3 regions of the Rhodococcus sp. P4_F5 genome follow, and region 3 is predicted to be linked to each of the others. Evidence: riboswitches for the same ligand, from Rfam matches in the RefSeq annotation. Region 3 holds a riboswitch; each other region holds the start of a gene.

Region 1 (7,303 bases), on a different contig from region 3:
GCGCTGCCGTTCGGCCTCTGGGTCCCGGTGCTGCCGGGCACCCGCCAGGTCACCATCGGCGGCGCCATCGGCTCCGACATCCACGGCAAGAACCACCACAGTGAGGGCAGCTTCGGCAACCACGTGGTGTCGCTGGACCTGCTGACCGCCGACGGGCAGGTGCGCAAGCTGACGCCGAAGGGCGGTCGCAACGACCCCAAGGGCGCGCTGTTCTGGGCGACGATCGGCGGCAACGGCCTGACCGGCATCATCCTGCGCGCGACCATCAGCATGACGCCCACCGAGACGGCGTACTTCATCAACGACGGCATCAGGACCGAGAGTCTCGAAGAGACTGTCGCCGCGCACCAGGACGGCACCGAGGACAACTACACGTACTCGAGCGCCTGGTTCGACGTGGTCAGTGCGCCGCCGAAGCTGGGTCGCGCAACGATTACCCGCGGCTCGCTCGCGAAGTTCGACGAGCTGCCGAAGAAGCTGCAGAAGGACCCGTTGAAGTTCGACGCCCCGCAGCTGATGACCGTCCCCGACGTGTTCCCGAACGGCCTGATGAACAAGCTGTCGGCCAGCGCCATCGGCGAGTTGTACTACCGGATGGGCGGGAACTACACCGGCAAGGTGCAGAACCTGACGCAGTTCTACCACCCGCTCGACCTCCTCGGTGAGTGGAACCGCGCGTACGGCTCGAAGGGCTTCCTCCAGTACCAGTTCCTGGTGCCCACCGAGGCCCTCGAAGAGTTCAAGAGCATCATTCGGCACATCCAGGCGTCGGGCCACCATTCGGCACTCAACGTGTTCAAGCTGTTCGGACCGGGCAACAATGCGCCGCTCAGCTTCCCGATGGCGGGCTGGAATGTCGCCATGGACTTCCCGATCAAGGCAGGCCTGAACGAGCTGGTCACCGAACTCGACAAGCGCGTGCTCGAGTTCGGCGGCCGGCTGTACACCGCCAAGGACTCGCGCGCGACCGCCGAGACCTTCCACGCCATGTACCCGCGGATCGACGAGTGGATCGCGACCCGCCGGAAGTACGACCCCACAGGCGTTTTCGCCTCCGATATGTCCAGAAGGTTGGAACTGTGATCAACGCCGTGGGTAACCCCCAGACGCTCCTGCTCCTCGGCGGCACCTCCGAGATCGGCCTGGCCATCTGCGAGGAGTACCTGAAGAAGGCTCCGATGCGGGTGATCCTGGCCGCGCTGCCCGGCGACCCGGGCCGTGACGGCGCGGTCGCGCAGCTGAAGGCCAAGGGCGCCACCGAGGTCGGCGTCGTCGACTTCGACGCGCTGGACGCCGAGTCGCACCCGAAGGTCATCGACGAGGCCTGGGCGCTGGCCGGGAAGGGTCGCTCCGCAGGCTCCGCTCCTGCCGGCGACGTCGACGTCGCGATCGTCGCGTTCGGCCTGGACGGCGACGCCGAGGAGCTGTGGCAGAACCAGCGCAAGGCCGTGCTGGTGGCCAACGTCAACTACACCGCCGCAGTCTCCGTTGGCGTGCTCGTCGGCGAGAAGATGAAGGCGCAGGGCTTCGGCCGCATCATCGCGATGTCCTCGGTCGCCGGTGAGCGCGTCAAGCGCGCCAACTTCGTCTACGGCTCCACCAAGGCCGGCCTCGACGGCTTCTACCTCGGCCTGGGCGAGGCCCTGGCCAAGTTCGGCCCGCGGGTGACGGTGGTCCGGCCCGGCATGGTGCGCACCCAGTTCAGCGCGCACGTCAAGGAGGCGCCGCTGACGGTGAACAAGGACATCGTCGCCACGCTCGCCGTCGCCGCGTCCGACAAGGGCAAGGAAATCGTCTGGACCCCGGGTCCCTGGCGCTTCGTGATGATGGCGCTGCGCCACGTGCCGCGGGCGATCTTCCGCAAGCTGCCGATCTAGGCGGCTCCGCCGCCTGTGCGCCTTTCTGGTTGCTCCAACTACCAGAAAGTCGCACAGGTGCGCAGCGCCTAAACTCTCGAGTCGTGACGACCACCGCCGCCAGCCCCGTCTCCCCCAGCCACGTCCAGCCCGCGCGCCGGGCCGCGTCCGCCGCCGGGGAGATGGTGCTGGCGGCGCTCGTTGCGGTGGTCGTCGCCGCCGTCGGACTGGTCGCCTTCTCGGCGGTCCAGTGGCCGGCGTTCAACTCCTCCAACGTCACCCGCGCGCTGACCACGGTCGGGCAGGTGCTCACGCTGTCGGTGCTGGCGCTGTCGGTGTGGCTGCTGCGCCGACGCCGCGCGGCCACCGTGGCGAAGGTGATGTCCTGGGCCGGGGTGTCCGGGTTCGTCACCGTCACCCTCGGCATGCCGCTGGCCGCCACCAAGCTGTACCTGCACGGCGTCTCGGTGGACCAGGAGTTCCGCACCGAGTTCCTCACCCGGATGACGGACACGGCGGCCCTGAAGGACATGACCTACGCAGACCTGCCGTCGTTCTACCCGGCCGGCTGGTTCTGGTTCGGCGGGCGGGTCGCGAACCTGCTCGGCATGGACGGCTGGGAGGCGTTCAAGCCGTACGCGATCGCGTCGCTCGCGGTGGCGTCGGTGATCGCACTCGTGTTGTGGTCCAGGCTGATCCGCGCCGACCTCGCCGTGCTGGCCACGGTCGCGACGACCGCGCTGACGGTCGGGTACGCCTCGCCCGAGGCGTACAGCGCGATCCTGGTGGTGCTGCTGCCGCCGGTGCTGCTGCTGGCGTGGGGCGGGCTCTACCGGCCCGGGGAGACCGGATCCGGCGGGTGGGGCGCCGTCGTGGGCACCGGACTGTTCCTCGGCCTCGCCGCCACCTTCTACACGCTCTACCTGGGCTACGCGGCCTTCGCGGTGACGGTGATGGCCCTGGTCGCGGCGGGCCTCGCGGTCCGCGCGCAGGGATCGTGGCGGGCGGCCCTCGGCCCGCTGGTGCGCCTGGCCGCGGCCGGAGTGATCTCCGGCCTGATCGCGCTGATCGTGTGGCTGCCGTTCCTCAGCGCGCTGCGCACCGGCACGCTGTCGGGCACCGGCTCCGCCACCCACTACCTGCCCGAGGCCGGCGCGGACCTGCCGCTGCCGATGTTCGACGGCGACCTGACCGGGGCGCTGTGCCTGCTCGGCACGGTGTGGCTGGCCGGTCGCGCCGCCTCGTCGCGGCGCGCGCAGGCGCTGGGCCTCGGCGTGGTCGCGGCGTACCTGTGGGTCCTGATGTCGATGGCGGCGACGGCGGTCGGCACCACCCTGCTGTCCTTCCGGCTCGAGCCGGTGCTCATCGTGTTGCTCGGCGCCGCAGGTGTTTTCGGCTTCGTCGACTTCGCCCGCTGGCTGATCCTCGCGACCAGCGAGAACCCCCGGGTCAAGGCCGCGGTGGTGGCGGTGGGCGCGCTCGGCGCGCTCGCGTTCGCCCAGTCCATCCCGCACCTGCTGGCGCCGGAGATCACCATCGCCTACACCGACACGGACGGCGACGGGGTGCGCGCGGACCAGCGTCCGCCGGGCGCCGCCGCCTACTACGCGGCGGTGGACGAGGCGATCCAGGCGCAGCGCCCCGGCCCGCGGTCCGACACCGTGGTGCTCACCGCCGACACCAGCTTCCTGAGCTTCTACCCGTATTTCGGGTTCCAGGGGCTCACCTCGCACTACGCAAACCCGTTGGCGCAGTTCGACAGGCGGGCCGCCTACATCGAGTCCTGGACGGAACTGCAGACCCCCGACGAGCTGATCGAGGCGATGGACGCGACCGGCCTGCGGGGCCCCGACACGTTCGTCTTCCGCCAGTCCGACGACGGGTACACCCTGCGCCTCGCGGAGGACGTGTACCCGAACGACCCGAACGTGCGCCGCTACACCGTGACGTTCCCGGAGAAGCTGTTCGAGGACCCGCGGTTCTCGGTCACCGAGGCCGGGCCTTTCGTGGTGGTCACCCGCGTCGGTTAGGGTCCACTTGTTGTCACGGTGTTCGGGAAGTCCGGTGTGAAACCGGCGCGGTACTCGCCACTGTGAGCAGGTACGTCGACCGCTTGGGGCTCGAGCTCCGACCACTGGGTGCGCAGGCATCTGGGAAGGTGCGGTCGCCGGTCATCCCTGCGAAGCCAGGAGACCGGCCGTGACGCAGCCCTGATGTTTTCCACGAGTCATGGAAGGCGGGTCGCTTTGCGCACCCTCGTTTCGTCGCGAGCTCGCTCGCGTATCTCCCCCCGGGTCATCTCCTCCGCGGCACTGTCGATCGCTGCCGCCCTCACCCTGTCCGCGTGTGGCGGGTCGTCGGACTCCGACGGCGACACCGCTGCGATCTCCCTGCAGAGCTGCGGTCGCACAGTCACCCTCGCCGGACCCGCCGAGCGCGGCGTCACCCTCAACCAGGGCGCCACCGAAACGGCGCTGTCGATCGGCGCCCAGGACCGGATGGCCGGCACGGCCTACCTCGACGACACCATCGCACCGCAGTGGGCCTCCGCCTACGCGCAGGTCCCGTCGCTCGACGAGAAGGACTACCCGAGCCGCGAGGCCCTGCTCGAGGTCAAGCCCGACCTGGTGCTCGCGTCGTACTCGAGCGCGTTCGACGACAAGGCCGTCGGCTCGCACGAGTCGTTCGACGCCCTCGGTGTCGCCACCTACGTCTCCCCGTTCGGCTGCAAGGACAAGTCGACCCGTCCCGCCGTGTCCTGGGATTCGATCGGCACCGAGGTCACCGACTACGGGACCCTGTTCGGCCGCGAGTCCGAGGCCGACGCCGTCGTCGCGCAGATGCGCGAGACCCTCAGCGGCATCGAGGCCGCGGCGCCCGCGAAGGGCAAGAGCATCTTCTGGTACGACAGCAACACCGACACCCCGTACGTCGGCGGCAACGCCGGCGGACCTCAGCTGATCATCGATGCGGTCGGCGGGACCAACGTCTTCGCGAACGCCGACGGCGCGTGGCTCGACGGCAGCTGGGAGACGGTGCTGGCCGCGAATCCCGACGTCATCGTCCTCGCCGACGCGTCGTGGGACACGGCCGAGGAGAAGAAGAACTACATGCGGAGCGACCCGGCCCTGAAGGACCTGAAGGCCGTGCGGGACGACGCGTTCGTCGTGGTCCCGTTCTCGGCGAGCACGCCGGGACCGCGCACCATCGAGGGCGCGAGCCTGGTCGCCGAGCAGCTGGGCGGCAACGGGGCATGAGTCCGACGACCCGGGTGCCGGCCCGGGTAGCCGCGGCGACCAGCACCGGCTGGTCGGTGATCCTGGTCGCGCTGCTCGTGGTGAGCTGCGCGGCCGGGGTCGCGATCGGCGCGGCCGACCTGTCGATCGGCACAGTCGTCGAGTCGATCGCCGGACGCCTCGGCATCGGCCCGGGCACTGACCTGCTCACCACCCACATCGTCGTGGACCTGCGGATGCCACGGGTACTGGCGGCCGCGGCGATCGGCGCGGGACTCGCCCTGTGCGGCGCGGTGCTGCAGTCGCTGACCGGCAACCAGCTGGCCGACCCCTACCTGCTCGGCATGTCCGGGGGCGCGTCGTTGGGTGCGGTCCTGGCGTTGACGACCGGCGCGAGTGCGGTGGGCGCCTTGGGATTCGGCGCCGTCTCGTCCGCAGCATTCCTCGGTGCCCTCGGGAGCCTGCTGCTGGTGTTCGTCATCGCGACGTCCCGGTCCGGGGCGCTGCTGCCCGGTCGACTCGTCCTCGCCGGTATCGCGGTGGGGCAGTTGGCCGCGGCGCTGACGTCGGCGTTGGTGCTGTTCGGCGACCGCGACTCCGCCCACCGGGTGCTGAACTGGACTCTCGGCTCGGTGGCCGGCGTGCGCTGGTCGGGTCTGGTCGGCATCCTCGTCGTCGTCGCCGCGACGATGACGATCTTCCTGGCCTACAGCCGGGTACTGGACTCGTTCGCGTTCGGTGAGCGTGCCGCCGCGAGCCTCGGCACCAACGTCGAGCGGTCGCGTTGGGTGCTGTACGTGGTGGCGTCGCTGTGCACGGCGGCGCTGGTGGCGCAGGCCGGCATCATCGGCTTCGTCGGACTCGTGGTGCCGCACGCGGCCCGGATGCTCGTCGGGCCGCTGCACGCGCGCCTGCTCCCGGTGGTCGCTCTGGTGGGCGCCCTGTTGCTGGTGTGGGCCGACATCGCCGCCCGCACGGTCATGCCCGGGCGGGAACTGCCCATCAGCATCGTCACCGCCGTCGTCGGGGTGCCGGCGTTCGTGTGGCTGCTCCGACGACGGGGAGCCACCTCATGAGCCACCACTCCCCCGAGATCCGCGTCGAGGACGTCACCTGGTCGGCAGGAGGCACACGGATCCTCGACCGCGTGACGTGCTCGGCTCCGGAAAAGCGGGTCACAGGACTGATCGGACCGAACGGGTCGGGCAAGACGTCGCTGCTGTCGACGATCGCCCGACTCGAACGTCCGGACAGCGGACGGGTGCTACTCGGCGACGTCGCGACGACCACGATGCAACGCCGGGAGTTCGCCCGCACCGTCGCACTGGTGGAACAGCATTCGGCCACCGAACTGGACCTGACGGTGGAACAGATCGTCGAACTCGGCGCCATCCCGCACCGCGGCGGCTGGGCCCGACCCGCCGCACACGGCACGGGCGAACTGGTCACCGACTGCCTCGCGACGGCCGGCATCACCCATCTGCGACACCGGTTGTGGCAGAGCCTGTCCGGCGGCGAGAAGCAGAAGACACAGCTGGCCCGGGCATTCGCGCAGCGCCCCTGTGTGCTGCTGCTCGACGAACCCACCAACCACCTCGACGTCTCGGCGTCGCTGGAACTGCTCGAACTGATCCGGGCCCGTGGGCTCACGACGGTGGCCGCGATGCACGACCTGAACCTGGCCGCGATGTACTGCGATCACCTCGTGGTGCTGCGCGACGGCCAGGTCGTCACCGAGGGCCCGACGGAGTCGGTACTCACCGCCGAACTGCTGGCGGACGTCTACGGCCTCGACGCCCTGGTGCAACCCCATCCACGAACGGGACGTCCGATGGTGGTGCTGTGCGGGGCGGCCGAAGGCGCCGACGCGCTCGTGCGCGGTTGACGGGGCTCTCTGGACACCGCGCACGAGCGGCGGAGCTGTCTGACTAGCCGCGCAGCAGCGGCATGACCGAGCGGACCCGGGCGTCGCGCAGGTACAGCCCGCCCCACACCAGGATTCCGGTGTAGATCGGGAACAGCGTGGTGCTGACGATCGGCTGCTCGGTGAGCAGGTTCGTCGCCACTGCCCCGCCGAGGTACCCCGTCAGCAGCACCGCACCGAGCATCGCGGTGACCGGCGCGAGGTACAGCGCCAGGCACATCAGCAGCACGACGCCGAAGACCCGGTTCAGCCCGGGATCGAAGCCGAGGTCCGCCATCGCGGTGCGC
Region 2 (7,303 bases), on a different contig from region 3:
GCCGCGTTCCGCCGACCTCCGCCCTGGCCGAGGCACCCGCCGAGTCTTCTCCCCGCCCCTGAACAGACCGACCACAGCCCGACGACCCGAAGGACGATCACCGTGCCAGAGCAGCTCACCAAGGGCCAGAACGCGACCCTGACCGTCGACGACGTCGTTGTCTCACTCGCGCTCACCGCCGCCGCCGACCTGTCCGCGCTGCTGGTCACCGCGCAGGGCAAGGTCCGCTCGGACCAGGACTTCGTCTTCTTCAACCAGCCGACCGGTCCGGGCGTGCGCCTGCAGCCGGGTGTGCCCGGTCAGTCCGCCGAGCTCGCGGTCTCGCTCGGCGCGGTGCCGGCGGACGTCGAGCAGGTGCGCGCGGTGATCACCCTCGACGACCCCACCGGCAGCTTCGGCCGGTTCGCCGCCCCGACGGCGCGGGTCGCCGACACCGCGGGAAACATGCTGTACGAGTACCGGATCGACGGCCTGGACAGCGAGTCGATCGTCATTGCGCTCGAGCTGTACCGCCGCCAGGGTGGTTGGAAGGTGCGGGCGGTGGGCCAGGGCTACGCCGGGGGCTTCGCGGCGCTGGTCACCGACCACGGGGTGTCGGTCGACGACGAGCCGGCCCCCACCCCCGCTGCACCGCCGGCTCCCCCGGCGCCGCCCGCGGCACCTGCGGCACCTGCGGCACCCGCGGCACCCGCGCCACCTGCGGCACCTGCGGCACCTGCGGAGGTCAGCCTGACCAAGAGCAGGCCCGTCAGCCTGACCAAGGGCCAGAAGGTCACCCTGAAGAAGGACGGCGGTGTCGCACTCACCCAGATCCGGATGGGCCTGGGCTGGGATCCCGTCGTCACCCGCGGCCGGTTCGGCGCGCGCCAGGCGAACATCGACCTCGACGCCTCCGCGCTGCTGTTCGCCGGCACCGAGTTGGCCGAGGTCGTCTACTTCGGGAAGCTGAAGTCCACCGACAACTCGATCGTCCACTCCGGCGACAACCTCACCGGCGACGGTGACGGTGACGACGAGGTGATCGCGGTGGACCTGAGCGCCGTCTCCGCCCGGGTGACCACGATCGTCTTCGTCGTGACCTCGTTCCGGGGGCAGACGTTCGAGCAGGTCGACAACGCGTTCTGCCGGCTCGTCGACGCCACGATCCAGGCCGAGCTCGCGCGGTTCACGCTGAAGGGCGGCATGCCGTTCACCGCCATGGTGATGGCCAAGGTTTACCGGCAGGCAGGTGGCTGGAAACTGCAGGCCGTCGGGGAGGGTGTCGACGCGAAGACGCCGCAGAAGGCCGCCAAGCACCTCCACCCCTTCCTCGGCGACTGACCCTCGCCCTTCGGGGACCCGATTGACACGACTTCGCATCAGGTGCGAAAGTCTGCGGGTAATGCGATGGTGGACGGGAATCCGGTGCAAGTCCGGAGCGGTCGCGCCACTGTGATCGAGGCGTTCGTCAGCCTCGACAGCCAGACACCGTCATCATCGCCAGGATTTTTTAGGGACGCGAAATCCCAGGAGGAACCATGGCTTACGTTCACGCCCCCAGCAGGGCAACCGATTCCATCGGCATCGCGATGATCATCGCGGGCGTCGTACTGCTCGCGATGTTGACGCTGTACCTGGTCGGTTTCGACCAGGGCGCGGTCTCTCGCACCGGCATGTACATGCACGAGCTGATGCACGACGGTCGCCACCTGCTGGGCCTGCCGTGCCACTGACCGAGTCCTTCAAGAACCTCCTCATCCGCGGGCTGCTGGCCGGCCTCGTCGCCGGGCTGCTGGCCGGTGCCGTCGCGTTCGTGATCGGCGAGCCGCACGTCAACGCGGCCATCGCCATCGAGGAGTCGGCATCCGCGGCCGCCGAGGCCGAGCCGTCCGCGGCCGAGGCCCACGAACACGCCACTTCCGAGGCCCACGAGCACCCCGCCCCGGGCGCCGCGGCCACCGCGGCCGAGACCGACGCGGCCCACTCGCACGGCGAGGACGCGCTGGTCAGCCGGGACGGGCAGCGGGCGGGCCTGTTCCTGGCCACCGCGCTCGCCGGCCTCGCCCTCGGCGCCATCTACGCCTCGGTGACCTACTACGCGCGGCGCGCGAGCACGCTGTCCGCACCCGTGCTCGCGTTGGCGCTGGCCGGGCTGGGGTGGCTCGCGATCGAGGCCGTGCCGTTCTTCAAGTACCCGGCGAACCCGCCCGCGGTGGGCGACCCGGACACCATCGACAAGCGGACGCTGCTGTGGCTGGCATCGGTGGTCCTCGGGCTGCTGGCCGTCGCCGTCGCCGCGTACGCCGCCAGGATCGTGGCGGCCAACGACTTCCTGACGGTCCGGATCGCGGCCCCGCTGCTCGCGTTCCTGGTGGTCGTCGGCGTCGGCTACCTGGCGCTGCCCGACGTCGACGAGGTGGGCAGCGACTTCCCGGCCTCCCTGCTCTGGGAGTTCCGGATCTCCTCGCTCACAGTCCAGGCCACGCTGTGGCTGGCGCTCGGGCTGGGCTTCGCCTTCCTCACCGAACGCGCCGCCCGTACGCGCTCAGCGGTCGCCGTCGCCGGTCGCTGACCCCCACCGCGCAACGCAACACCGACCCGCAACACCGACCCGCAACACCGACCCGCAACACCGACCGAATGTCGCATTCGTTCAGCTGAGGTGAACGAATGCGACATTCGGTCAGGCGTAGGGGTGGCCGCTCAGACCGCGCAGGTGTCGTCGGTGCAGGCGCCACCGTCACCGTCGACTGTGACGATCGCGCCGGACTGGGCGAACGCCTGCTCGAGCAGTTGGGTGAACACCTCGACGGGCTGCGCCCCCGAGACACCGATCGCCCGGTTCACCGCGAAGAACGGCACGCCGTTGATCCCGAGCCGCTGGGCCTCCTCGGTCTCGGCCCGCACCTGATCGGCGGCGGTGTCGGTCTCCAGGGCCGCCCGGATCTCGTCGGCGTCCAGACCCACCTCGGCGGCGATGGCGACCAGTTCCTCGCGGTCGTCCACCACCCGGCCCTGTGTGAAGTGCGCCCGGAACAACGCCTCCATCACCTCGTCGGTGCGGTCGCCGGCCAGGTGGACCAGCCGGTGCGCGTCGAAGGTGTTGGCGGAAATCGCGATGTCGAAGTCCATCACCAGGCCGTCCTCGGCCGCGACGGCGGTGACGCGGGCCGCCAGCTGCTGCGCCTCGGCCGCGGACAGGCCCTTGCGCGCGGCGACCTCGTCGATGTTGCTGATCCGTGCGCCGACCGGGCGGTCGGGCAGGAGCTGGTACGAGCGCCACTGCACCCGGACCTGGTCACGGTGCTCGAACTTCTCGAGGGCGGCGGCAAAGCGGCGCTTGCCGATGTAGCACCACGGGCAGGCGATGTCGGACCACACCTCCACCACCACGGACGGCGCGACGGCGGGGGCGGTCTGCTGGTCACTGGTATCTGTGCTCACGAATTATTCTAAACATCCGCGACTCGACTTCTGTTCCGCCCCGCCGCCGGACGAGAGGCTCACTCCAGCGCGGCGTCCAGGGTGATCTCGACGCCGGTCAGGGCCTTGCTCACCGGGCAGGACTCCTTGGCGGCCTGGGCCACCTTTGCGAATCCGGCGGCGTCGAGCCCGTCGACCTCCCCGCGGACGACGAGCTTGATGCCCGTCAGCTTGAATCCGGGGTTGTCCGGCCCCAGGGTCACGGACGCGGTCACGTCCAGGCTCTGCGGGGTGCCTCCTGCCTCGCCGATCAGCGCGGAGAGCTGCATGGCGTAGCAGGACGAGTGTGCGGCGGCGATCAGTTCCTCGGGGCTGGTGGTGCCGCCGGCCTCCTCCGCGGCCCGCTTGGGGAACGACACCTCGAAGGTCCCTGTGCCGGAGCTGGTGAGCTCCACCTGGCCGGAACCGTCCTGCAGGGTGCCGTTCCACGCGGTGCGGGAGGTACGAGTGGGCATGGTGAGTCCTTCCGTCGAGGCTTACGGTTCGCGCAGGCATACCTGCAGGGACAGTCTGTCCCGGATCGTGGTGCCGGGCCACCGGAATGGGGCCGACGTTGTCGCGCGGCGAGCGCCGTCCGGTTCGGGTGTCGTTCCGCGTTCACCCGTCGTCGCCGACGGACACCTCCACGTTGTCGACCCGGTGGTAGTGCGCCAGCAGCTGCCGCTCCTCGTCGCGCTTGGGAAAGACGAAGAAGACCAAGGCCGCGCCGGCCAGCACGATCAGGACCGCCGCCACGTACGCCTTGGTGTCGCCGTCCAGGAAGGCCGTCCGCGCGGCGGCCAGGATCTGGTCCGCGTACTGCGGGTACCGCTCCGCGATGTCGGCCGCGCCCGAGAACGACTTCTCGAGCGTGGACTTCACCTGGTCACTGACCTCGTCGGACTGCGGCGAGGCGGCGACCGTCGCGGCGAACGAGGCGGTGTAACCGGCGGTGAGCAGCGCGCCGAGCACCGACTGCATGATCGCGCCACCGAGGTCGCGCTGCAGGTCTGCCGTTCCCGACGCCATTCCGGCGCGTCGAACCGGGACCGAGCCGGTGAGCGAGCGCGAGGCCGGGGTGCCCGCGAGGCCGACGCCCACGCCGAGGAGCATGTAGCCGAGCCCGATCTTCCAGTACTGCGCGTCCTCCTTCCACAGCAGCAGCGCGACCATCAGACCCGACACGATGGCCGCGTAACCGAGCAGCAGCGTGACGCGGCAGCCGTGCGCCTCGATCAACCGTGCGGACTGCGGCGCCACCAGCACCATGACCGCCGCGGCGGGCAGGGCGGCCGAACCGGCGGCGAGCGTCGAGTAGCCCAGCACGTTCTGCATGAACTGCTGTCCGATGTACATGACGCCCATCAGGGTGCCGAACACGACGATCCCCGCGACCGCGGCCACCCAGAAGATCCGCCGGCGCGCGACCTCGAGGTCGAAGAGCGGATTCGGGGCGCGCTGCTGCCTGACCACGAACACCACACCGGCGGCCGACGCGATCGCCAGCAGCCCGAGCGCGGTCGCCCGCATCCCGTCCACCGGCGCGAAGTTGATGCCGAGCACCAGCGCTGCCACCAGCACCACGGACACCATCCCGCCCAGGTGGTCGACGGCCGCGGTGGACTCGTTGACATGCGCGGGTACGTACCTCAGTGCCATGCCGAGGGCGACCACGGCGAGCGGGAGCGTCACGTAGAACACCGCGCCCCAGTCGTAGCGTTCGAGCAGCAGGCCCGACACCAGCGGGCCGAGCGCGGAGATGCCGCCGCCGATCGCCGACCACAGCGCGATGGCCCGGGTGCGCGCAGCGCCCGACCACAGAGCCGTGATCAGCGCGAGGGTGGTGGGAAAGGCGAGCCCCGCGGACAGTCCGCCGAGCAGCCGGGCGGCGAACAGCACCTCGAAGTTCGGTGCCGCGCCGGCGATCAGGCACGCCGGGATCGAGAGCACCGTGCCCAGCACCAGCAGTCGCTTGCGCCCGTAGCGGTCGCCGAGCGCGCCGAGGTACAGCACCGAGGCGGCCAGCCCGACCGAGTAGCCGACCGCGATCAGGTTCAGCTGCGTCTGGCTGGCGTCGAAGTCCCGGCCGATGTCCGGCAGGGCGACGTTCGCGACGGCCAGGTTCAGATTGGCAACCGCGGCAACGAGTATCAGCGACAGCAGCACGACACGGGCGCGCCCCGGCCGGTCGTCGAGGGGCGGCCGGCTGTCGACCGGGGTGGAGGACACGCCTATCAGTGGACACCAATTCGCTCCCCCACGCGCGCCCAAAGGCGAGATTCGCCTCCCGCGAGGGGTGTAGCCTCAGGTTTGTTGTGACACGTGATTGGGTCGCTGAATCACACGACGGCACACTCCACCGGCGCTCCGCGACGTGATCCCGACAGTCCGGGACCGCCGCCGAGAAGTATTGGCGCCGAAGGTATTGACGCCGAAAGCACTGGGCCGATCGGACCGGACCGCCGCCGCGAATACTGGCGCCGCCACCAACCGGCGCCGCTGGAGGAAGCATGACCACAGTCAACCTGCCGAGCCGCGCGGCGGAGTCCGCCGGCGCCCTTCTCGTAGTCGTGGGCGTCGCCGCGCTCGCGCTACTCACCCTGTACCTGGTCGGCTTCGACCAGGGCGCGATTTCCCGCTCGGGCATGTACCTGCACGAGCTCATGCACGACGGCCGTCACCTGCTAGGCCTGCCGTGCCACTGACGCCGTAGCGCGGCGACACCAGCCGGCGGGCCAGGTCGTCCGATCCAGAACTCGCTGGTGGGCAACAGCTCTCACGAGCAAACGGAGACCTCGATGAGTTCACCGACAGATTTCGACAGCCTGCACGACCGGGTCGCGGGCATCGCACCCGTCAGCCGCCAACGGCTCGACTCACCCTACGAGATATCGAACGACCTGTACGCGGCGCTGCGGCACGTCCTCCACGACGTCGGCGGCCAGCCCGACATCCCCACCCCGTACCTGGAGAAGTCCGAGGAGGCGTGGGAGATGAACACCTACGTCACCTGCGAATGCCTCGGGTGGCGGGGCGTGTGGAACTCCGAGGAGCGCAGGCGGGCCGAGAACGACCTCGGCGCCACCCTGTACTTCGGGTTGCCGTACTACGCCCGCTGGGCCACCGTCGCCGCGAAGACACTGGTCGACAAGGGCCTGATCACCCCCGACGAGCTGTCCGCGAAGCTCGACGAGGTACGGGCCCGGACGGAGGCGCCGAAATGACGAAGTACCAGATCGGTGACCGGGTCACCGTGCGCGAGGCGACCTCGCTGTTCCACACCCGAACCCAGGCGTTCACCCGAGGACACACCGGCGTGGTGGTCGAGCACCGCCCCGAGTGGGTGATCCCGGAGGACGAGGCGTGGGGCCGCGAGGACGGCAGGACCGAACCGTTCTACGTGGTCCGGTTCCTGCAGCGCGACCTGTGGCCGCAGTACTCCGGATTCGACGTCGACACCCTCGAGACCGAGTGCTCGGAGCGGTGGCTGGCCCCGGCAGAGGAGGAGACGAAGTGAGTCAGACGGGTGGGGACCACACACACGACGCGCACGCGCCGATCCAGGATTCCGACGAGGTCAGCGAGTTCGAGATTCTCGAGACCGCGATCCGGGAACTGGCCATCGAGAAGGGACTGTTCTCGGCCGAGGACCACCGCAGGTTCTCCGAGTGGGCATCGCAGGTCGGGCCGGCAGGCGGGTCCCGGCTGGTGGCCAAGGCCTGGACGGACCCCGAGTTCAAGGCGCGGTTGCTCGCCGACGGCACCGAGACCTGCAAGGAGGTCGGCATCGACTGGCGCGACCCCACCGGGTCGGGGACCCCGAGCGACTACACCTACTTCTACGTCCTGGAGAACACCCCGA
Region 3 (7,303 bases):
GGCCCCAGCCTAGGGTGCGGGTCCCCCGGCGGCCCCGCGGCGCTACTCCCCCTCGAGTTCGCCCTCGGTCTCGAGGTACACCCGGCGCAGGCCGTCGAGGACCTCCGGCGACGGCTCCTCCCACATGTCCCGCTCGACGGCCTCGAGCAGTCGCTCCGCAATCCCGTGCAGCGCCCACGGATTCGACTCCGTCATGAACTTGGCGTTCTGCTCGTCGAGCACGTAGGTCTCGGCGAGCTTCTCGTACATCCAGTCGGCGACCACGTTGGTGGTGGCGTCGTACCCGAACAGGTAGTCCACCGTCGCGGCCATCTCGAAGGCGCCCTTGTAACCGTGCCGGCGCATCGCCTCGAGCCAGCGCGGGTTGACCACCCGGGCCCGGAACACCCGGGCCGTCTCCTCCGACAGGGTGCGGGTGCGCACCGCGTCGGGGCGGGTGCTGTCGCCGATGTACGCCTCCGGGGACTTCCCGGTCAGCGCGCGGACAGTCGCGACCATGCCGCCGTGGTACTGGAAGTAGTCGTCGGAGTCGGCGATGTCGTGCTCGCGGGTGTCGGTGTTCTTGGCCGCCACCGCGATTCGGCGGTAGGCGGTCCGCATGTCGTCCGACGCCGGCGCCCCGTCGAGGCCGCGGCCGTACGCGTAGCCGCCCCACGTGGTGTACACCTGCGCCAGGTCGGCGTCGTCACGCCAGTTCTTCGAGTCGATCAGCTGCAGCAGCCCGGCACCGTAGGTGCCCGGCTTGGAGCCGAAAATCCTGGTGGTGGCTCGTCGTTCGTCGCCGTGCTCGGCCAGGTCGGCCTGGGCGTGCGCCCGCACGTAGTTCTGCTCGGCGGGCTCGTCGAGGTCGGCCACCAGCCGGACCGCGTCGTCGAGCAGTGCCAGCACGTGCGGGAACGCGTCCCGGAAGAAGCCGCTGATCCGGACCGTCACGTCGACGCGCGGCCGGCCCAGTTCCTCGGGCGTGATCACCTGCAGGCTGGTGACGCGGCGGCTGGCCTCGTCCCACACCGGCCGGACACCGAGCAGCGCAAAGACTTCCGCGATGTCGTCGCCGGACGTGCGCATCGCCGAGGTGCCCCATACCGACAGGCCCACCGACTTCGGGTACTCGCCGTGGTCGGCGAGGTAGCGGGCCAGCAGCGACTCGGCCATCGCCTGACCGGTCTCCCAGGCCAGCCGCGACGGCACGGCCTTGGGGTCGACGGAGTAGAAGTTGCGGCCCGTCGGGAGCACGTTGATCAGCCCGCGCAGCGGCGAGCCGGACGGGCCGGCCGCGATGAAGCGGCCGTCCAGCGCCCGCAGTACCTGGGTGATCTCGTCGTCGGTCTGACGCAGACGCGGCACCACCTCGGTGGCCGCGAACCGGAGGATCTGCCGGACCGTCTCGTCCTCCGACAGGGCGTCGGCCGCGGCGGGATCCCAGTCGGCAACCGCCATCGCCCGCACCAGTTCGTGGGCGGTGGCCTCCACGTCGTCGACCCTGGTGCGGGACTCGTCACCGGACTCGCTGAGCCCCAACGCCTCCCGCAGACCCGGCACATGCTGTTCGCCGCCCCACATCTGGCGCGCCCGCAGCATCGCCAGCACCAGCTCCACCTCGGCGTCGCCGTGCGGCGCCTGACCGAGCACGTGCAGCCCGTCCCGGATCTGCACGTCCTTGATCTCGCACAGCCAACCGTCGACGTGCAGCAGCATGTCGTCGAACACGTCCTCCTCGGGACGCTCGGCCAGGCCCAGGTCGTGGTCCATCTTCGCCGCCCGCATCAACGTCCAGATCTGCTGGCGGATGGCGGGCAGCTTCGCGGGGTCGAGCGCGGAGATGTTGGCGTGCTCGTCGAGCAGCTGTTCGAGCCGTGAGATGTCGCCGTAGGACTCGGCGCGGGCCATCGGCGGGATCAGGTGGTCGACCAGGGTGGCGTGCGCGCGGCGCTTGGCCTGGGTGCCCTCGCCCGGGTCGTTGACCAGGAACGGGTAGATCAGCGGCAGCTCGCCGAGCGCGGCGTCGGTGCCGCAGGACGCGGACATGCCGAGGTTCTTGCCGGGCAGCCATTCGAGGTTGCCGTGCTTGCCGAGGTGCACCACCGCGTCCGCGCCGAACCCGCCCTCGTCCTGACGCGCCGCCAGCCAGCGGTACGCGGCCAGGTAGTGGTGGCTCGGCGGCAGGTCCGGGTCGTGGTAGATCGCGACGGGGTTCTCACCGAACCCGCGGGGCGGCTGCACCATCAGCACCACGTTGCCGACCTGCATTGCCGCGACGACGATCTCGCCGTCGGCATCGGCGGAACGGTCAACGTACAGCTCACCCGGCGCGGCGCCCCAGTGCTCCTCGACGCCCTCGCGCAGGTCCGCGGGCAGCGTGTCGAACCACTGCCGGTAGCGGGCCGCGGAGATGCGGATCGGGTTGCCCTCGAGCTGCTCGGCGGTCAGCCAGTCCGGGTCCTGACCGCCCGCCGCGATCAGCGCGTGGATCAGCGCGTCGCCGTCCCCGGCCGCCAGCCCCGGCAGTGCGTCCTCGCCGTCGAGCGGGCCGAGATCGTAACCGGCGTCACGCATCTGCGTGAGCAGCGCGATCGCGCTGGCAGGGGTGTCCAGGCCGACGGCGTTGCCGATCCGGGCGTGCTTGGTCGGGTAGGCCGACAGCATCAGCGCGATCCGCTTGTCCGCGACCGGGATGTGCCGCAGCCGGGCGTGGCGTACCGCGATGCCGGCCACCCGGGCCGCGCGCTCGGGGTCGGGGACGTAGCTGGTCAGGCCGTCGGCGTCGATCTCCTTGAACGAGAACGGCACCGTGATCAGCCGCCCGTCGAACTCGGGCACGGCGACCTGGGTCGCGACGTCCATCGGCGAGAGGCCGTCGTCGTTGGCCTCCCAGGTCTCACGACTGCTGGTCAGGCACAGGCCCTGCAGGATCGGCACGTCCAGCGCCGCGAGTTCGGTGACGTCCCAGGCCTCGTCGTCGCCGCCCGCGGTGGCGCCCGCGGGCCGGGTGCCGCCGGCGGCCAGCACGGTCACGACCATCGCGTCGGCCGCGCGCAGGGCGTCGAGCAACTCCGGCTCCGCGGTGCGCAGCGAGGCACAGAAGATCGGCAGCGCCCGGGCGCCGCGGTCCTCGATCGCCCGGCACAGCGCCTCGACGTATGCGGTGTTCCCGGCCAGGTGCTGCGCGCGGTAGTAGAGCACCGCGACGGTCGCGTCGGCCTCCGGCACGGCGGACGGCCGATCCAGGTGACCCCAGGTGGGGGTGTGCGTGGGCGCGTCGAACCCGAGGCCCGTCAGCAGCACCGTGTCGGAGAGGAAGTTGGACAGCTGCAGCAGGTTCTCCGACCCGCCCTCCGCGAGGTAGGCGTGGGCCTCCGCGGCGACGCCGCCGGGCACCGTGGACAGCTCCATCAGCTCGGCGTCCGGGGCCAGCTCGCCGCCGAGCACGACGGTCGGCAGGCCCGCCGCGAGCACCGCGTCCAGGCCCTCCTCCCAGGCGCGCTTGCCGCCGAGGATCCGCACCACCACCAGGTCGACGCCGTCGAGCAGGGCGGGCAGGTCGTCGACGAGCAGCCGGGCGGGGTTGGCCCAGCGGTAGTCGGCGCCGCTGGAACGGGCACTGAGCAGGTCGGTGTCGGACGTCGACAACAGCAGGATCACGGGTGAGGCCTCCTCGGGGTCTCGCGCCCCATTGGTTCCGGACGGCAGCACACGAGTGTCTGACTCCCCGGCCGTGCCGGGTCACAGTGGCGCGACCGCACCGGATTCACACCGGTTTCCTCGTGAGCTGTCGCAAGCGCCGCTGAGCCTACCGGTGCGCGGAACGTAACCTGGAGACGATGTCCGCGAACCCGAATTCCCCCCGACCGGCCACCGGCGACCGGTCCCGCCCCGACGCCTGCCCGGGCGCCCTGCAGGTGCACCAGGCCGCCGACGGCGCGCTGGCCCGGGTGCGGCTGCCCGGCGGCGCGTTGACCGCCGCGCAGTTGCAGACGCTCGCCACCGCGGCCCACGACCTCGCCGGCGGCGAGCTCGAGCTCACCTCCCGCGGCAACATCCAGCTGCGGGCCGTGACCGACCCGGCCGCGTTCGCGGACCGGCTCGCCGAAGCCGGGCTGTTGCCCTCGCCCAGCCACGAGCGGGTGCGCAACATCCTGGCCAGCCCCCTCTCCGGACGGATCGGCGGGCGGGTGGACGTGCGCGGCTGGGTCCAGGACCTCGACCGCGGGTTGTGCGCCGATCCCGCGCTGGCCGCGCTGCCGGGACGGGTGATGTTCTCCCTCGACGACGGCCGCGGCGACGTCTCCGGGCTGTCGGCGGACCTGGGCCTGCACGCCGTCGGGGCCGACGAGGTGGCGCTGGTGCTGGCGGGCCGCGACCACGGCGCCCGGATCCCCGCGGCCGACGGCGTCGAGGTGCTCCTCGCCGCCGCGCGCCTGCTGCTCGAGATCCGCGAGGACCAGTGGCGCCTGCACGAGATCGACGGCGGCGTAGAGCGTCTGCTGAGCGGGCTGGGCCTGAGCGCCGGGACCGCCGACACCGTCGACCTGCCCGCGGTGGGCACCGGGCCCATCGGCTGGCTCGACCACGGCGACGGCGCGGTGACCCTCGCCGCCGGGCTCGCGCTCGGCACCATGAGCGCCCGGGTCGCGGAGTTCCTGGCGGCGGTGGACAAGCCGCTCGTCGTCACGCCCTGGCGTTCGGTGCTGGTCTGCGACCTAGACGACTGGACGGCCGAGCAGGTGGTGCGGGTGCTCGCGCCGATGGGCCTGATTTTCGACGAGAACTCGCCGTGGCTGCAGGTCAGCGCGTGCACGGGGCGTCCGGGATGCGGCAAGGCGCTGGCCGACGTGCGGGCCGACCTGGGCGCGGCGCTGGCGGCCGGCGAGATCGGCGAGGGCCGTCAGCACTGGGCGGGCTGCGAGCGAAAGTGCGGCCGACCGCGCGGCGAGGTTACCGACGTGGTGGCCACCGGCGACGGCTACCGGGTGGATCGGCCGTCGTCCTGAAGCCACTATCGTGGTCCGCATGACCGACTACATCCGCGACGGGGCAGAGATCTACCGTCAGTCCTTCGCCACGATCCGCGCCGAGGCTGACCTGACCCGGTTCCCCGCGGACGTCTCGCAGACGGTGGTGCGGATGATCCACGCCTGCGGCCAGGTCGACCTCGTCGACGACGTCGCCTTCTCCCCCGGTGTGGTCTCCGCCGCGCGTGCCGCGTTGCGCGCCGGCGCCCCGATCCTCTGCGACGCGACGATGGTGGCCTCCGGAGTCACCCGAAAGCGCTTGCCCGCCAACAACGAAGTGCTCTGCCTGCTGGCGGACCCGCGGGTCCCGGTGATCGCGGAGCAGCTGGGCAACACCCGCTCCGCCGCGGCGCTGGAGCTGTGGGGCCCGAAGCTCGAGGGCGCGGTGGTCGCGATCGGCAACGCACCGACCGCGCTGTTCCACCTCCTCGACATGATCGACCAGGGCGCGCCCCGTCCGGCGGCGATCATCGGCTGCCCGGTCGGCTTCATCGGCGCGGCCGAGTCCAAGGAGGACCTGATCGCGCGCAGCGGCGAGACCGAGTACCTCGTGGTCCGCGGCCGCCGCGGTGGCAGCGCGATCACCGCCGCCGCCCTCAACGCCATCGCCACCGAGGTCGAGTGATGGCCGACGCATCGACCCAGGTTGCCGCCGGCAAGCTCTGGGGCATCGGGCTCGGCCCGGGCGACCCCGAACTGGTGACGGTCAAGGCCGCGCGGATCATCTCCGAGGCCGACGTCATCGCCTTCCACAGCGCCCGGCACGGCCGCAGCATCTCGCGGGCCGTCGCGGCGCCGTACCTGCGCGAGGGTCAGGTCGAGGAGCACCTGGTCTACCCGGTGACCACCGAGACCGTCGACCATCCCGGCGGCTACCAGGGCGCCATCGACGAGTTCTACGAGTCCGCCGCGCAGCGACTGGCCGAGCACCTCGAGGCCGGCCGGTCGGTGGCCCTGCTCGCCGCCGGCGACCCGCTGTTCTACAGCTCCTACATGCACATGCACAAGCGGCTGTGCGACCGCTTCGACGCCGAGGTCATCCCCGGCGTCACCTCCGTCAGCGCGGCCTCCGCGGCTCTCGGAGTCCCGCTGGTCGAGCGGGACGAGGTGTTCACCGTGCTGCCCGGCACCCTCCCGGTCGAGGAACTGACCCGGCGCCTGCGCGAGACAGACTCGGCGGCGATCCTCAAGCTGGGCCGGACGTTCCCCTCGGTGCGTCAGGCGCTGAAGGACTCCGGCCGGCTCGCCGAGGCCAGCTACGTCGAACGGGCCAGCACGGACAGGCAGCGCGTGCTCGCGGCCGCCGACGTGGACGAGTCCTCGGTGCCCTACTTCTCGATCGCCCTGGTACCCAGCCCGTCGAACAACCCCGCGGCAACGACCGCGGCCGGTCCGGGCGAGGTTGTCGTCGTGGGCCTCGGCCCCGGGGACGACGCCTGGACCACCCCGGAGGTGCGCCACGAACTGGCCCGCGCCACCGACATCGTCGGCTACACCACCTACGTCAACCGGGTGCCCGTGGTCGCCGGCCAGCTCCGGCACGCCAGCGACAACAAGGTCGAGTCCGAGCGCGCGGCGATGGCCCTGGACCTCGCCAAGCGCGGCGCCCGGGTGGTCGTGGTGTCCTCCGGCGACCCCGGCGTGTTCGCGATGGCCGCCGCGGTGGTCGAGATGGGCGCCGAGCCGCAGTGGTCCGACGTCCCGGTCCGGGTGCTGCCCGGCATGACCGCCGCGCACGCCGTCGCCAGCCGGGTCGGCGCGCCGCTGGGCCACGACTACGCGATGATCTCCCTCTCCGACCGGCTCAAGCCCTGGGACATCGTCGCCAAGCGGATCTCCGCGGTCGCGGCGGCGGACATGGCGATCGCCGTCTACAACCCGGCGTCGAAGTCCCGGACATGGCAGGTCGGCGCGATGCGGGACCTGCTGCTCGAGCACCGCTCCGCGCAGACACCGGTGATCATCGGCCGCGACGTCGCCGGACCGCAGGAGAGCGTGCGGATCGTCACCCTCGGCGAACTCGACCCCGCCGAGATCGACATGCGCTGCCTGCTGATCATCGGCTCGTCGCTGACCACGGTGGTGCAGAGCGCGACCGGCCCGCGGGTGTTCACGCCGCGGCGCTACCCGGGCTAGCGGCTCGACCGGTCGCCCCGCACACGGGCTTTCGCCACGTCACACCCCCGTTGGACGCCCAGTTCCGGTGTGACGCGGGCAAAAGGTCTGTGCGGGACCCGGCGCTGGGTCAGTGCTCGTCGTAGTGGTCGCCGTGCGGGGCATGACGGTGCCCG

Evidence for each region. A riboswitch is a leader RNA that binds a small molecule or an ion and turns the genes downstream of it on or off. The one in region 3 is predicted to bind cobalamin.
Region 1: another riboswitch for cobalamin. It lies ahead of AC1DU4_RS15195 (ABC transporter substrate-binding protein); the one in region 3 lies ahead of cobN (cobaltochelatase subunit CobN).
Region 2: another riboswitch for cobalamin. It lies ahead of AC1DU4_RS03265 (CbtB domain-containing protein); the one in region 3 lies ahead of cobN (cobaltochelatase subunit CobN).

What each region holds. Positions count from the first base shown of each region.
Region 1 covers NZ_JBFUJP010000034.1:45,878-53,180, forward strand. The annotation lists gene AC1DU4_RS15180 (FAD-binding protein) at 1-1,083, shown strand, start outside; gene AC1DU4_RS15185 (decaprenylphospho-beta-D-erythro-pentofuranosid-2-ulose 2-reductase) at 1,080-1,877, shown strand; gene AC1DU4_RS15190 (galactan 5-O-arabinofuranosyltransferase) at 2,039-3,886, shown strand; cobalamin riboswitch at 3,886-4,072, shown strand; gene AC1DU4_RS15195 (ABC transporter substrate-binding protein) at 4,103-5,113, shown strand; gene AC1DU4_RS15200 (FecCD family ABC transporter permease) at 5,110-6,168, shown strand; gene AC1DU4_RS15205 (ABC transporter ATP-binding protein) at 6,165-6,977, shown strand; gene AC1DU4_RS15210 (DoxX family protein) at 7,021-7,303, opposite strand, start outside.
Region 2 covers NZ_JBFUJP010000003.1:88,294-95,596, reverse strand. The annotation lists gene AC1DU4_RS03275 (HAD family hydrolase) at 1-62, shown strand, start outside; gene AC1DU4_RS03270 (TerD family protein) at 103-1,320, shown strand; cobalamin riboswitch at 1,365-1,490, shown strand; gene AC1DU4_RS03265 (CbtB domain-containing protein) at 1,518-1,712, shown strand; gene AC1DU4_RS03260 (CbtA family protein) at 1,703-2,551, shown strand; gene AC1DU4_RS03255 (DsbA family oxidoreductase) at 2,683-3,423, opposite strand; gene AC1DU4_RS03250 (OsmC family protein) at 3,483-3,917, opposite strand; gene AC1DU4_RS03245 (MFS transporter) at 4,060-5,670, opposite strand; gene AC1DU4_RS03240 (CbtB domain-containing protein) at 5,952-6,146, shown strand; gene AC1DU4_RS03235 (hypothetical protein) at 6,240-6,665, shown strand; gene AC1DU4_RS03230 (SH3-like domain-containing protein) at 6,662-6,958, shown strand; gene scnC (thiocyanate hydrolase subunit gamma) at 6,955-7,303, shown strand, end outside.
Region 3 covers NZ_JBFUJP010000013.1:50,125-57,427, reverse strand. The annotation lists gene cobN (cobaltochelatase subunit CobN) at 43-3,642, opposite strand; adenosylcobalamin (AdoCbl) riboswitch at 3,685-3,775, opposite strand; gene cobG (precorrin-3B synthase) at 3,822-4,991, shown strand; gene AC1DU4_RS08450 (precorrin-8X methylmutase) at 5,011-5,637, shown strand; gene cobJ (precorrin-3B C(17)-methyltransferase) at 5,637-7,148, shown strand; gene AC1DU4_RS08440 (hypothetical protein) at 7,258-7,303, opposite strand, start outside.